Alicyclobacillus sp. SO9: one gene and its partner. The protein of the gene in region 2 interacts with the protein of the main gene of each other region in a pairwise test. Links are inferred from orthologs where the notes say so. Each region holds a gene or a part of one and is shown on either strand. Other genes may lie near its edges.

What was found. The genes of interacting proteins can lie anywhere in the genome.
Region 1: the proteins of hfq (region 2) and rho interact in binary tests that used the Escherichia coli proteins (3 or more experiments, as listed by UniProt). The link is inferred for Alicyclobacillus sp. SO9 from one-to-one orthologs.

Annotation. Positions count from the first base shown.
Region 1 is NZ_CP066339.1:5,027,616-5,030,424, forward strand. It holds rho (transcription termination factor Rho), read right to left. Parts: upstream 2,167-2,809; coding sequence 835-2,166; downstream 1-834. Other genes in the region: rpmE (50S ribosomal protein L31), read right to left, coding at 1-105; GI364_RS25215 (hypothetical protein), read left to right, coding at 461-589; glpX (class II fructose-bisphosphatase), read right to left, coding at 2,375-2,809. UniProt on the Escherichia coli protein: Facilitates transcription termination by a mechanism that involves Rho binding to the nascent RNA, activation of Rho's RNA-dependent ATPase activity, and release of the mRNA from the DNA template.
Region 2 is NZ_CP066339.1:2,510,042-2,518,195, reverse strand. What follows is about bases 5,451-8,154. They hold hfq (RNA chaperone Hfq), read right to left. Parts: upstream 7,072-8,154; coding sequence 6,829-7,071; downstream 5,451-6,828. Other genes in these bases: GI364_RS11475 (class I SAM-dependent methyltransferase), read right to left, coding at 8,105-8,154; miaA (tRNA (adenosine(37)-N6)-dimethylallyltransferase MiaA), read right to left, coding at 7,112-8,080. In the rest of the region: GI364_RS11570 (GTPase domain-containing protein), read right to left, coding at 1-607; GI364_RS11565 (AAA family ATPase), read right to left, coding at 604-1,584; GI364_RS11560 (DNA-binding response regulator), read left to right, coding at 1,974-2,639; GI364_RS11555 (spore germination protein), read right to left, coding at 3,666-5,201. UniProt on the Escherichia coli protein: RNA chaperone that binds small regulatory RNA (sRNAs) and mRNAs to facilitate mRNA translational regulation in response to envelope stress, environmental stress and changes in metabolite concentrations.

The sequences.
Region 1 (2,809 bases), 2.5 Mb from region 2 along the record:
GATTTCGACGCGCAGATTCTCTTTCGTTGAACCCGTTTCGAAAGTCTCTCCGCAAGCGCATGTGACCGTCGTAATATGATAATCCGGGTGGATTGCGGTTTTCATTCGTTTCACCTCGTTCTGGCAAACTTAAGACACTGCGAAACATTATAACACGTAACCGCGACTTTTGCCATCCAAAAAACAAAAATAAAATTAGAATGACACCAGCCGCTCAATTGCCCTAGAAACTGTCCTGCCAAGAAAGCGGCCCCTACCGGGAGCGAACCTCACCGAGGCACCAAACCTCACCGAGTGACCGCCTTATGGCAGCCTCATCCACCTGGCAGTACAGACCGCGTGTCATTAAACAGACACATACAATTCCCCATGCTATATGGATATATTCCGTCCAATGTTGGGATAAAGTCCTCAATCTCTTACTCTAATGGTGAACCATCAGAGAGGGGAGGTGCTGCATTTGAAAGTCAGGTGGATGCCTTTAGCGGGAACTCTGGCAGTCGTTCTCACATTTGCACTAATTCTGGTTGTATCGCCACATCGCTTGGAACAACCTGATTGGCTGGCTGCGTTTGCATTGTTTCAGTAATTCGGCTGTGAAAATGTATCCTTAATACGTTGGGCTTGTACAGCACGACAAGCAGTTCGCCGTTGCGCTTGCGACGGTGCCGCGCTGCAGTGTGTAATCAAGAGAGCAGCCGTGGGCAAAATATCAATCAGCGGCCAGTGATACCGTTTTACAGAGCTGTACGTGGATTCTTGTTGAACATCATACCTGATATGATATTTTGACCTCTGTGAAAAGCGAAGGAGTTGCACAATAATCCAAGCGCTCTATGCCTTTTTTTCTCTGGCGACGGGCGCTTCTTTCTTCTCTCGCTCCTTGTGATTCGCTTCCTTGTGACTTGTGTCCTTGTGATTTGTATCCTTGCGCAATTCCAGACTTTCCAGGAACTCCTGGTTCGTCTTATAATGCCTGAACTTGCGAATGAACATCTCGGTGAAATCCGGGTTTTCTCCCATCGATTTCCGAATGGCCCATACGCGTTCCATTTCTGACTTCTCCTGCAGCAGTTCTTCCCTGCGCGTTCCTGAACGGCGGATGTCCAGTGCCGGGAAAATACGCTTTTCTGCCAAGCGTCGCTCCAGGTGAAGCTCCATGTTGCCTGTTCCCTTGAATTCTTCGTAAATGACATCGTCCATACGCGATCCCGTTTCAATCAAAGCAGTAGCCAAAATCGTAAGACTGCCGCCCTCTTCGACATTTCGCGCGGCGCCAAAAAAGCGTTTGGGCCGGTGGAATGCAGCGGGATCGATACCACCTGACAGGGTTCGTCCACTCGGAGGAACCACCAGATTGTATGCACGTGCCAATCGCGTAATGCTGTCTAGCAAAATCACCACATCTCGCTTGTGTTCTACGAGCCTGAGTGCGCGTTCCAGTACCAACTCGGCAACTTTGATGTGATTCTCCGGAACTTCATCGAATGTCGACGCCACCACTTCGGCCTGTACAGACCGCTGCATATCCGTCACTTCTTCTGGGCGTTCGTCGACCAACAACACAAACATATGGGTGTCAGGATGATTTGCGGCTATGCTGTTCGCAATCTCCTTTAACAGCAGCGTCTTACCCGCTTTTGGCGGAGCCACTATTAACCCGCGTTGACCAAATCCAATGGGAGAAAAAAGGTCAATGATGCGTGATGCGATGTGATCCGGTGCTGTTTCGAGAATCATCCGTTGTTGAGGAAACAACGGTGTAAGAGCGGGGAAGTGAAGTCGTTCCGCAGCTTCCTGTGGACTAACTCCGTTGACGGCTTCGACATGCAACAGTCCGAAGTACCGCTCATTTTCCTTCGGCGGTCTTACCTTTCCGGAGACCAAGTCACCGGTTCGTAAGTCGAACCTTCGAATCTGCGAGGCAGCCACGTAGATATCTTCACCGCTGGGAAGGTAACCAATGGGTCTTAAGAACCCATATCCATCCTGCATAATATCCAGTACGCCTTCTGCAAACATCAGTCCGTCTTTTTCCGCTTGTGCCTTAAGAATTGCGAAGATGAGTTCTCGCTTTTTCATCGTGCCGTAGTATGGTATCTGGAACTCTTTTGCTAGTTTATAGAGTTCCGTCAACTTGAGTGGTTCTAATTCCCTTAAGTCCAATAGGCGTCCCCCACAATCTGCTATGACGCTCGCGGTTCTTCCGCCTAGTTATGTTCGCCCGGTGGGCGTAATAAAAACTGCGAGCCGTCTGCATTATATCATGTTTACCCAGCCAATTCGATTCTATGCCCAAAAAATCTAGCTTGTGCACGATTTTTTTGTACAATTCGAAACAAATTGGCTGAGCCCCATAGAAATTCTACTTGTTTTATCCCTTAATAATGGATTTTCTGTTCAAATCATGAAGTGCTTCGACAAAACGGACGGTTCCTGTCTTCGCACGCATGACAAGCGAGTGCGTTCGCGCCTTGGATTTGCCCATAAAGCGCACACCGCGCAGGAGTTCGCCTTCTGTGACACCCGTAGCGGCAAAGATTGCGTCGTCGCCTTTAACGAGATCGTCCAAACTCAGAACCTTGGTTACATCCGTAATGCCCATGTCCCTGCAGCGCGCAAGCTGGGCTTCGTCTTCGGGGAGCAAACGGCCCTGCAAATCTCCCCCTAGGCACTTGAGGGCTGCTGCAGCAAGTACACCTTCTGGTGCGCCGCCAGACCCAAACATAATATCTACGCCTGTATCCTCAAAGGCTGTATTGACGGCGGCTGCCACGTCCCCGTCAGTAATCAGTTTAATTCTCGCACC
Region 2 (8,154 bases):
GGAAACCGGTTCCTTGCATTGCAGACACAGGAATAACGCGTTGCTTTGAGAACTTGTGAACCAGCGCGCGATAACCCTGTGACGCTTTCGGCAAATCAATCTTATTCGCCAAGATAAAGTAATTAGGTGTTTGCTGGCCATATGCAGCAATTTGTGCATCCAATGCTCCCCAAGCTGAGTGAGGTAGTTCTGAAGAAATTCTTGGTTTTCGTTCGTCAAGATGTTCACCAATTTCGGATGCATCTACCAAATGGAGAACAATACCTGCTGACAGCATCGTCTCCAACGTCTGTGCCATGGCTTCACGTACGGTTTTATCGGGATGGACACCGTCTGATAATCCCGTGGTATCTGTCAGAAGCAGTTCCCGGTTCACTTTGCCTCGAGGAACTTCCACCCTGATGGACTGCAGACATCGTGTTTTGTGAGGACTCCTGTCCGACAACACCTGCTCCGCTTCATCCATGGACATTCGCATCTGCTCCGTTCTTCCATCTGCACTTTCCACAAACCATTGAAGCTGACGTACTCCAAGATACTTGGCAAACCGAATACAAAACAACGTCTTCCCCACATTCGTCCGTCCAATTACGAGGCTGCGTCTCACAACACATCCCCCTCCCAGACAAAGTCTGCTGCCGTCAAAGTCATCAGGTCAGTTCGGCTAGGCTGCTCAACGTCAAAGATGCGAACCGCGTGCTTTCGAATCGCTCTTTCGATGGTGTTCCTGACCCAGCGCGCATTGCTGAAGTTTTTAAGCTGACTTGTTTGATGCAGGTCCTGCAAATGCTTACGCAGTTTTTGCTCGGCATCATACTGCATGTTGTATTGGTGTCGCAAGGCCATCTGTTTTGCAATTTTAAGCAGTGTGGCTACTGAATAGTTTGGGAAGGTCAGGTGGATTGGAAATCGACTTGGAAGACCTGGATTCGCCTTTAAGAAACCTTCCATTTCCCGTTCATAGCCTGCGATAATTGCGATGAATTCGTCCCTGTGGTCTTCCATGCTCTTGACCAGTGTGTCGATAGACTCTCGGCCAAAATCCTTGTCGCCGCCGCGCGCCAAGGAGTAGGCTTCGTCTATGAACAAGACTCCGCCAAGGGCCCTGTTGACGGCTTCCTTGGTCTTCTGGGCAGTGTGGCCGATGTATTCTCCAACGAGATCGGCCCGCTCCACCTCGACTAAATGGCCTTTTGTAAGTAAGCCGCACTCGCGAAACATCCTTCCCAGCAAACGAGCAACGGTGGTCTTCCCTGTGCCGGGATTCCCTTTAAAGACCATGTGCAGGACAACGGGACTCGATTTTAAATGATGGCGTTCCCGCTCCTGCTTGACATAAACCAGTGCAAATATCTCACGAACAGTTTTTTTTACCTCTTCAAGTCCGACGAGGTCCTCCAACTCTTGGAGAATAGAATAGAGCCTCGATTTACTCAATTGATGTGACGGATTGGGTTCTGCCGCCACTTCTTTTCCAGACAACATTTGCAGCGCTTCTGCCAAGGCTATGTGTCCATCCCGGTATTTACTGATAATCTCGTGGGATTGCTCAGGAGGCACAGGCGTCCCCGGCCGTTTTTGCATAATTTATCACCCCGACTTGTTTCGGTATGTTGCAACTTCGAACACACTGCAGCGATACTTTGCAAAACACGTACAGTAGCCTATGCGCTCCAAAGTGTATGGGTGATAGCCCATTTTTCGCAAAAACTCTTCTCATATGAACAACCGTTCCGGCTCACACCGCACCGTCTGCTCCCTTTCACCACACCGTTTACCTTCCGTCAGACCACCGTCAGACCACCGTCAGACCACCGTCAGACCACCGTCTGCGGCCTTTCACCGAATATCCAATTTGTGTGATTTATTCCGATGCTCATATTTCTCTACCTTCCGTCATCGACGGATCGGACTTTCTGCACTACCATTTAGCCGGAACTAACAAGTACCGCAAAGGAGGGGTATGGTGTCCCATGGGCTTTGATGAAGCGTACCGCATGTTTATAGAATCGCATCGTAAAGTGAGAAAAGGGGAACGACTTCGAAGGTTAGATGATGGGCACGGACACGCCGAACACTTATTTCTTAAGGAAGTTTGGTGGCCTGTATTTCGACAATTTGAGAACCTCCATCCAGAGTACGAGATTTACGACTATAAGGACGGTTTTAGGTACATTGATTTCGCGTACATTTTGCCGTATTTTCGAGTTGCGATTGAAATAGACGGGTTCGGGCCTCATTTCAGGAATATCTCCGCTTGGAAATTTGACGATCATTGCTTGCGCCAAAATTACCTCGTAATTGACGGATGGTACGTAATTCGGTTTACTTACAACCAAATCAAAGAACAGCCCCGACTGTGTCAACAGACTGTGCAGCAGTTCTTCGGCCGCTGGTTGAGTAACACGACATCCCTGAGTCGATTGACCACTCTTGAGCGCGAGATTGTTCGCCTAGCTTCACGCCACATCAAACCAGTTTCACCAAAAGAAATTTGCGAGGATTTAGGAATTGGATCAGCCTACGCGCACCGGTTGCTACATAACCTGATTGAAAAGAACTGGCTGGAGCCAGCTAGCGGATCGGTTCGTGTTCGCTCGTATAAACTCCACCCATCACGGAATGAGGTGAAACTCTAATTGCAGCACCCACAGCAAAAGATTGTGTGTCTGCGATCGCAAAATGCACCGTCAGGAAAAGGCAATTTGAACAAAGAGCTCCGACAGTCACGACCATGATGCGTGCATTTGGGGATTGGGACAGTCCTACACTTACAGCGACATCATAGCGATCCGCGGGGGCTGAACTCCCGCGACGTTCTACCCTGCCCAATCGCGGTGGCATCATAGCGATCCGCGGAGGCTGAACTCCCGCGACGCTCTACCCTGCCCACTTGCAGTGACATCATAGCGATCCGCAGAGGCTGAACTCCCGCGACGCTCTACCCTGCCCAATCGCGGTGGCATCATAGCGATCCGTGGGGGGGTGAACTCCCGCGACGCTCTACCCTGCCCACTTGCAGCGACACCATAGCGATCCGTGGGGGACTGAACTCCCTCGACGCTCTACCCTGCCCACTTGCAGCGACATCATAGCGATCCGTGGGGGCTGAACTCCCGCGACGCTCTACCCTGCCCAATCGCGGTGGCATCATAGCGATCCGTGGGGGGCTGAACTCCCTCGACGCTCTACCTGGCCCACTTGCAGTGACATCATAGCGATCCGTGGGGGGCTTATTTGCGATCATGTGGCGAAGCCGCTCCAAATAAGCTCGCGGCAGGAGCTTATTTGCCTTATGGAGCCGAAATAGGGCCTGATACACAGAAATAAGCGTTTCTGGCGAGCTTATTACAGCAAGATACCGGTTCAGAGCTCAAATAAGCACTTCTCGGATCTCTATATGAGCCGAGCCACATCTCTGCCACATCTCTGCCACATCTCTGCCACATCTCTGCCACATCTCTGCCACATCTCTGCCACATCTCAGGCATGAAACGGGGCTGTGCCCGCCCCAATGCGCCGCAGCAACATTGGTGACAAGAACAGCCCCGCCGAATGGACCATATTAACGCAAATGGATGCGTTTCAAAGTTCGTTCCAATCAATCCGTTCCAGCCCAATTCCGTCCGGCACAGAAAAGGCAATATCATCGCTCCATGCGAGACTTAACCACGCCGTTTTTGCATCTTTGGTCGAAGAATGCCCGGACGTCCTTGAATCAGTGATATAGGTTTACGCAATATGACATTGTCCATACCGTTTTTCCATTTAAACGGCATAAGGGGCCATAAATATGGCGTTCCAAAGGAGTCCCGGGTCACTAGAAAAATGAACCATACGAGCAGCGCAATTGGAAATCCGTAGCTCTTAATACCAATTCCGTAGCCGATTTCCGTAATGAGCAATACGAATATGCGGGACATCTGATTGGCAGTTGCTAAATTGTAGGATGCAAGTGAAAACTGTGCAATGAGAACAAGCGCCATGTAGACTAAGACTTCAGGCTGCAACAGGTGAATTTCGCTAACGAATTGACTGAATATGATGGCAGCCATAATACTGACCATAGAGGCCAAAGTAACCGGCGTGTTCATCACCGCTAGCCGCAAAATGTCCAATACCACTTCAGCCGCAATCAACTCTACCCAGAGCGGTAACGGGTCGTGCGTGCTTGCCTTGAAGAAGGCCAATTCCTTCGGAACCAAATCAGGATGAAAATTTAGAACCAAAAAGAAGCCTGGTAAAACAACTGTCAAAAACGCGGAGGCCAACAGCACCCAACGCATATACGTTCCTACCATTGGATACAAGTGATACTCCTCCGGATGCTGCAGCAACTGGAAAAACGTGATGGGTGCGATAATTACTTCTGGGCTGGTATCGACAACGATTACCACATGTCCCTCGACCAGAGCGGTTGCTGCCACATCAGGCCGCTCGGTGTAGCGTACCACAGGGTACGGATTCCATTTTACTTTTCCAATCAGTTCAGTCACGGCTTGCTCTGCCATCGCAACCGTATCCGTTTTTATGCCTTTCAAACGCCGTCTGACAGAGTCTACCATGTCCGGATTGGCTACGTCATTCAAATACATCAATGTAACATCTGTCTTAGAGCGCTGACCCACCTGCATCAGTTCTGCACGCAAACTGGGATCACGTAGACGCCGACGAATCAGTGCAGTGTTCATCAGCATGGTTTCAACAAAACCGTCTCTTGGGCCTCGAATCACCCGTTCAATCTCAGGCTGCTGTATGCTCCTCATAGGATAAATACGAGTGTCAATCAACAGCGCTGCGTCAAATCCGTCAACAAAGGTCACCATTGGACCAGATAGAATAAACCTAACCACGTCCTGCATTTTAGTGACTGGTTGGACCTGAACGAAAGCTACATTTGTGTTCAAATAGTTCATGAGGTCTTGCAGTGTGTAGGAATCATTTTCGTGCTGATCGACAAACATCCGTATACGTTTTTCCAGGTCGTCTAAAATCAGAACCATATTCATGGTTAGAAAATATCCGTTTAGCACGTAAGACATCATTTTGAAATTTGAAAAGGAAAAGGATTTAGCCATGATGTCCCAACTATGCCCGGGGCCCTGACCAATTCCAAGTTCGCCGTTCAAATACTCGATATTCTCTTCAAGGCTGGCGGAAATCGGTGGAAGCGGCTCGTTCTCGTTATCAGGTTCTGCCACGTTGCCGGGTTCCTCCTTTCTCGATCTGCCCCCTTACTGTACCCGGCAATAGACCAAAACATTCTCGCATATTCTCTACGTGAAAGACGAACATTCGGACGACCCGTCAGTCAACTCCGTCAGTCAACTCCATCTATAATCAATCGATGTCCATTCAGCCTGTACCAAGTCTGTATACATAAAAAGAGCAGGCATACGCCTGCTCCCCAATCCTATGGCGGAGTGAGAGGGATTCGAACCCTCGATACGGTTTAGCCGTATACTCGCTTAGCAGGCGAGCGCCTTCGACCGACTCGGCCATCACTCCATATATGGTGGGCGGTAACGGGCTCGAACCGCTGACCCCCTGCTTGTAAGGCAGGTGCTCTCCCAACTGAGCTAACCGCCCATATATCTGGCTCAAATTTGCACATGCCTAGATTTCAGCAAGCACTGCTTTTTCTAATACTAGTAGATGCTAGTGGTGACCCCAGGGGGACTCGAACCCCCGTTACCGCCGTGAAAGGGCGGTGTCTTAACCGCTTGACCATGGGGCCGGGTGCAATTCCCTCTGATAACCCATGGAGCTCCCAATCGGATTCGAACCGATGACCTCATCCTTACCATGGATGCGCTCTGCCGGCTGAGCTATGGGAGCGTGGCTCCCCGAGTAGGATTCGAACCTACGACCCTCCGGTTAACAGCCGGATGCTCTACCGCTGAGCTATCGAGGAATACTTGGTGGAGGTAGTCGGATTCGAACCGACGGCCCCCTGCGTGCAAGGCAGGTGCTCTCCCACTGAGCTATACCCCCAAGGCCTCGTCTCAGGACTTGTCTAGTAGTCGTGAAAAACATATGCTACGTCCTGCCATAAACAACTGACTGAGACGATATCTGGTCGGAGCAGCGGGATTCGAACCCACGACCTCCTGCTCCCAAGGCAGGCGCGCTACCAAGCTGCGCTATGCTCCGATGGCGTGCCCGGAGAGATTCGAACTCCCGACCTCTTGATTCGTAGTCAAGCGCTCTATCCAGCTGAGCTACGGGCACTTACCATACAATTACTGACTCTCGCCAAGGCGCCTGTAAAACTGGCTGGGAGGGAAGGGTTCGAACCTTCGCATGACGGAGTCAAAGTCCGTTGCCTTACCACTTGGCTACCCCCCATTGAAATATGGGGTGAGTAGTGGGAATCGAACCCACGAGTGCCGGAACCACAATCCGGTGCGTTAACCACTTCGCCATACTCACCATGGCAGGGGCGGCAGGATTCGAACCCACGACATGCGGTTTTGGAGACCGCCGTTCTACCAACTGAACTACGCCCCTTAGCGATTTCAGGAACTTGACCTGTCGCTGATGAAGGCTCCCGAAGGAACTGGTGGAGGGAGAAGGATTCGAACCTTCGAAGCTTCCGCAACGGATTTACAGTCCGCCCCATTTGGCCACTTTGGTATCCCTCCGTATGGAGCCAGCGACAGGAGTCGAACCTGCGACCTACTGATTACAAGTCAGTTGCTCTACCATCTGAGCTACGCTGGCGCCGCATCAGCGACAAGTCATAACTTATCACATTTAAATCGCTATTGTCAACGCCTGATTTCGATTAAATTTGCGTCGAAATTGCCTGTGATTTTGTCCTTCTATTTACTCCTCGGATCCTGACTCAAATGTCAGATTTACGTTCCTCATGGGATTGAATGTTGAGATGGCATGCTTATAAATCATTTGCTGTTTGCCATCACTCTCAAGCACCACCGTGAAGTTGTCAAATGCTTTGACAGTTCCGCGAATCTGAAAACCGTTTACCAGATACACAATAACAGGGACTTTGTCTTTTCGTACTTGATTTAAAAAAGTGTCTTGAATATTAATGGGTTGTTTGCTCATGAATGCATCCTCCACTCACTGCGAGACTCCTACGTTGACTCTATTCGGTCTCGGCCTTTTGAATTCCTGCCTTAAGTTTGACAGCCTCGTTGTATACCTGCGAAAAGCTATCGTTTGCTATACCTTTCACCGGATCTACATCAAGCCATTTAATTCTACCATCGCGCCCGAACCAGGACATCTGACGTTTGACAAAACGCCGGGTATTACGCTTTAGAAGTGCAACTGCTTCCTCCCGTGTGCACAGTCCGCGAAAGTATGACGCTAATTCTTTGTACCCGATTGCTTGCATAGAAATCAAGTCCCAGTTGTAATCTTGTCTCAGCAAGGACTCCACTTCATCGAACAAACCAGTCTCCAACATTTTGTCAATTCTATGCTCCACACGCGCATACAAGTCTTGCCTGTTCATTCGAAGTCCAAACTGGACTGTATCGTACCGCCCCCCTTGAATGGACCAGTCATAGCCATCTGAGAACGGCTTCCCGCCCGTTTCGAGTACCTCAAGCGCACGGATCACTCTTCGCACATCGTTGGGATGCAGCCGCTGTGCTGCCTCCTTGTCACGCTCCTCTAAAATCTTATGCAATTGCAGTTGCCCATGTTTCAGGGCGTAGTGCTCCCATTTTTGACGAATTTGAGCCGACCCGCGGGTCTTTCCAAAATCCAAATTTTCAGTTATAGAACGAATATACAAACCTGTCCCGCCGACCACAATGGGCAAACGCTGCCTTCGCAAAATTGAGGAGATGGCCTCGTCTGCCCGTTTCGTCCACTGGGCTACGGAAAAAGTGGCATCCGGTTCTGCAATATCAATCAGATAGTGTGGCACGCCCTGCATTTCATCCTCACGCAATTTACCCGTACCAATATCCATTTTCTTGTATATTTGCATTGAATCAGCAGACACTACTTCACCGCCCACAGCTTTTGCCACGGACACACCAAAATCACTCTTCCCAATTCCAGTCGGACCTACAATACAAAGTACTGGCGGCTTGTTGGCCAAGAGTTGCCTCAACCTCCTCATAAACTACCTCACATTCAGAATACCATAGGAAAACCTTGCTCTTTCTTTGTCCG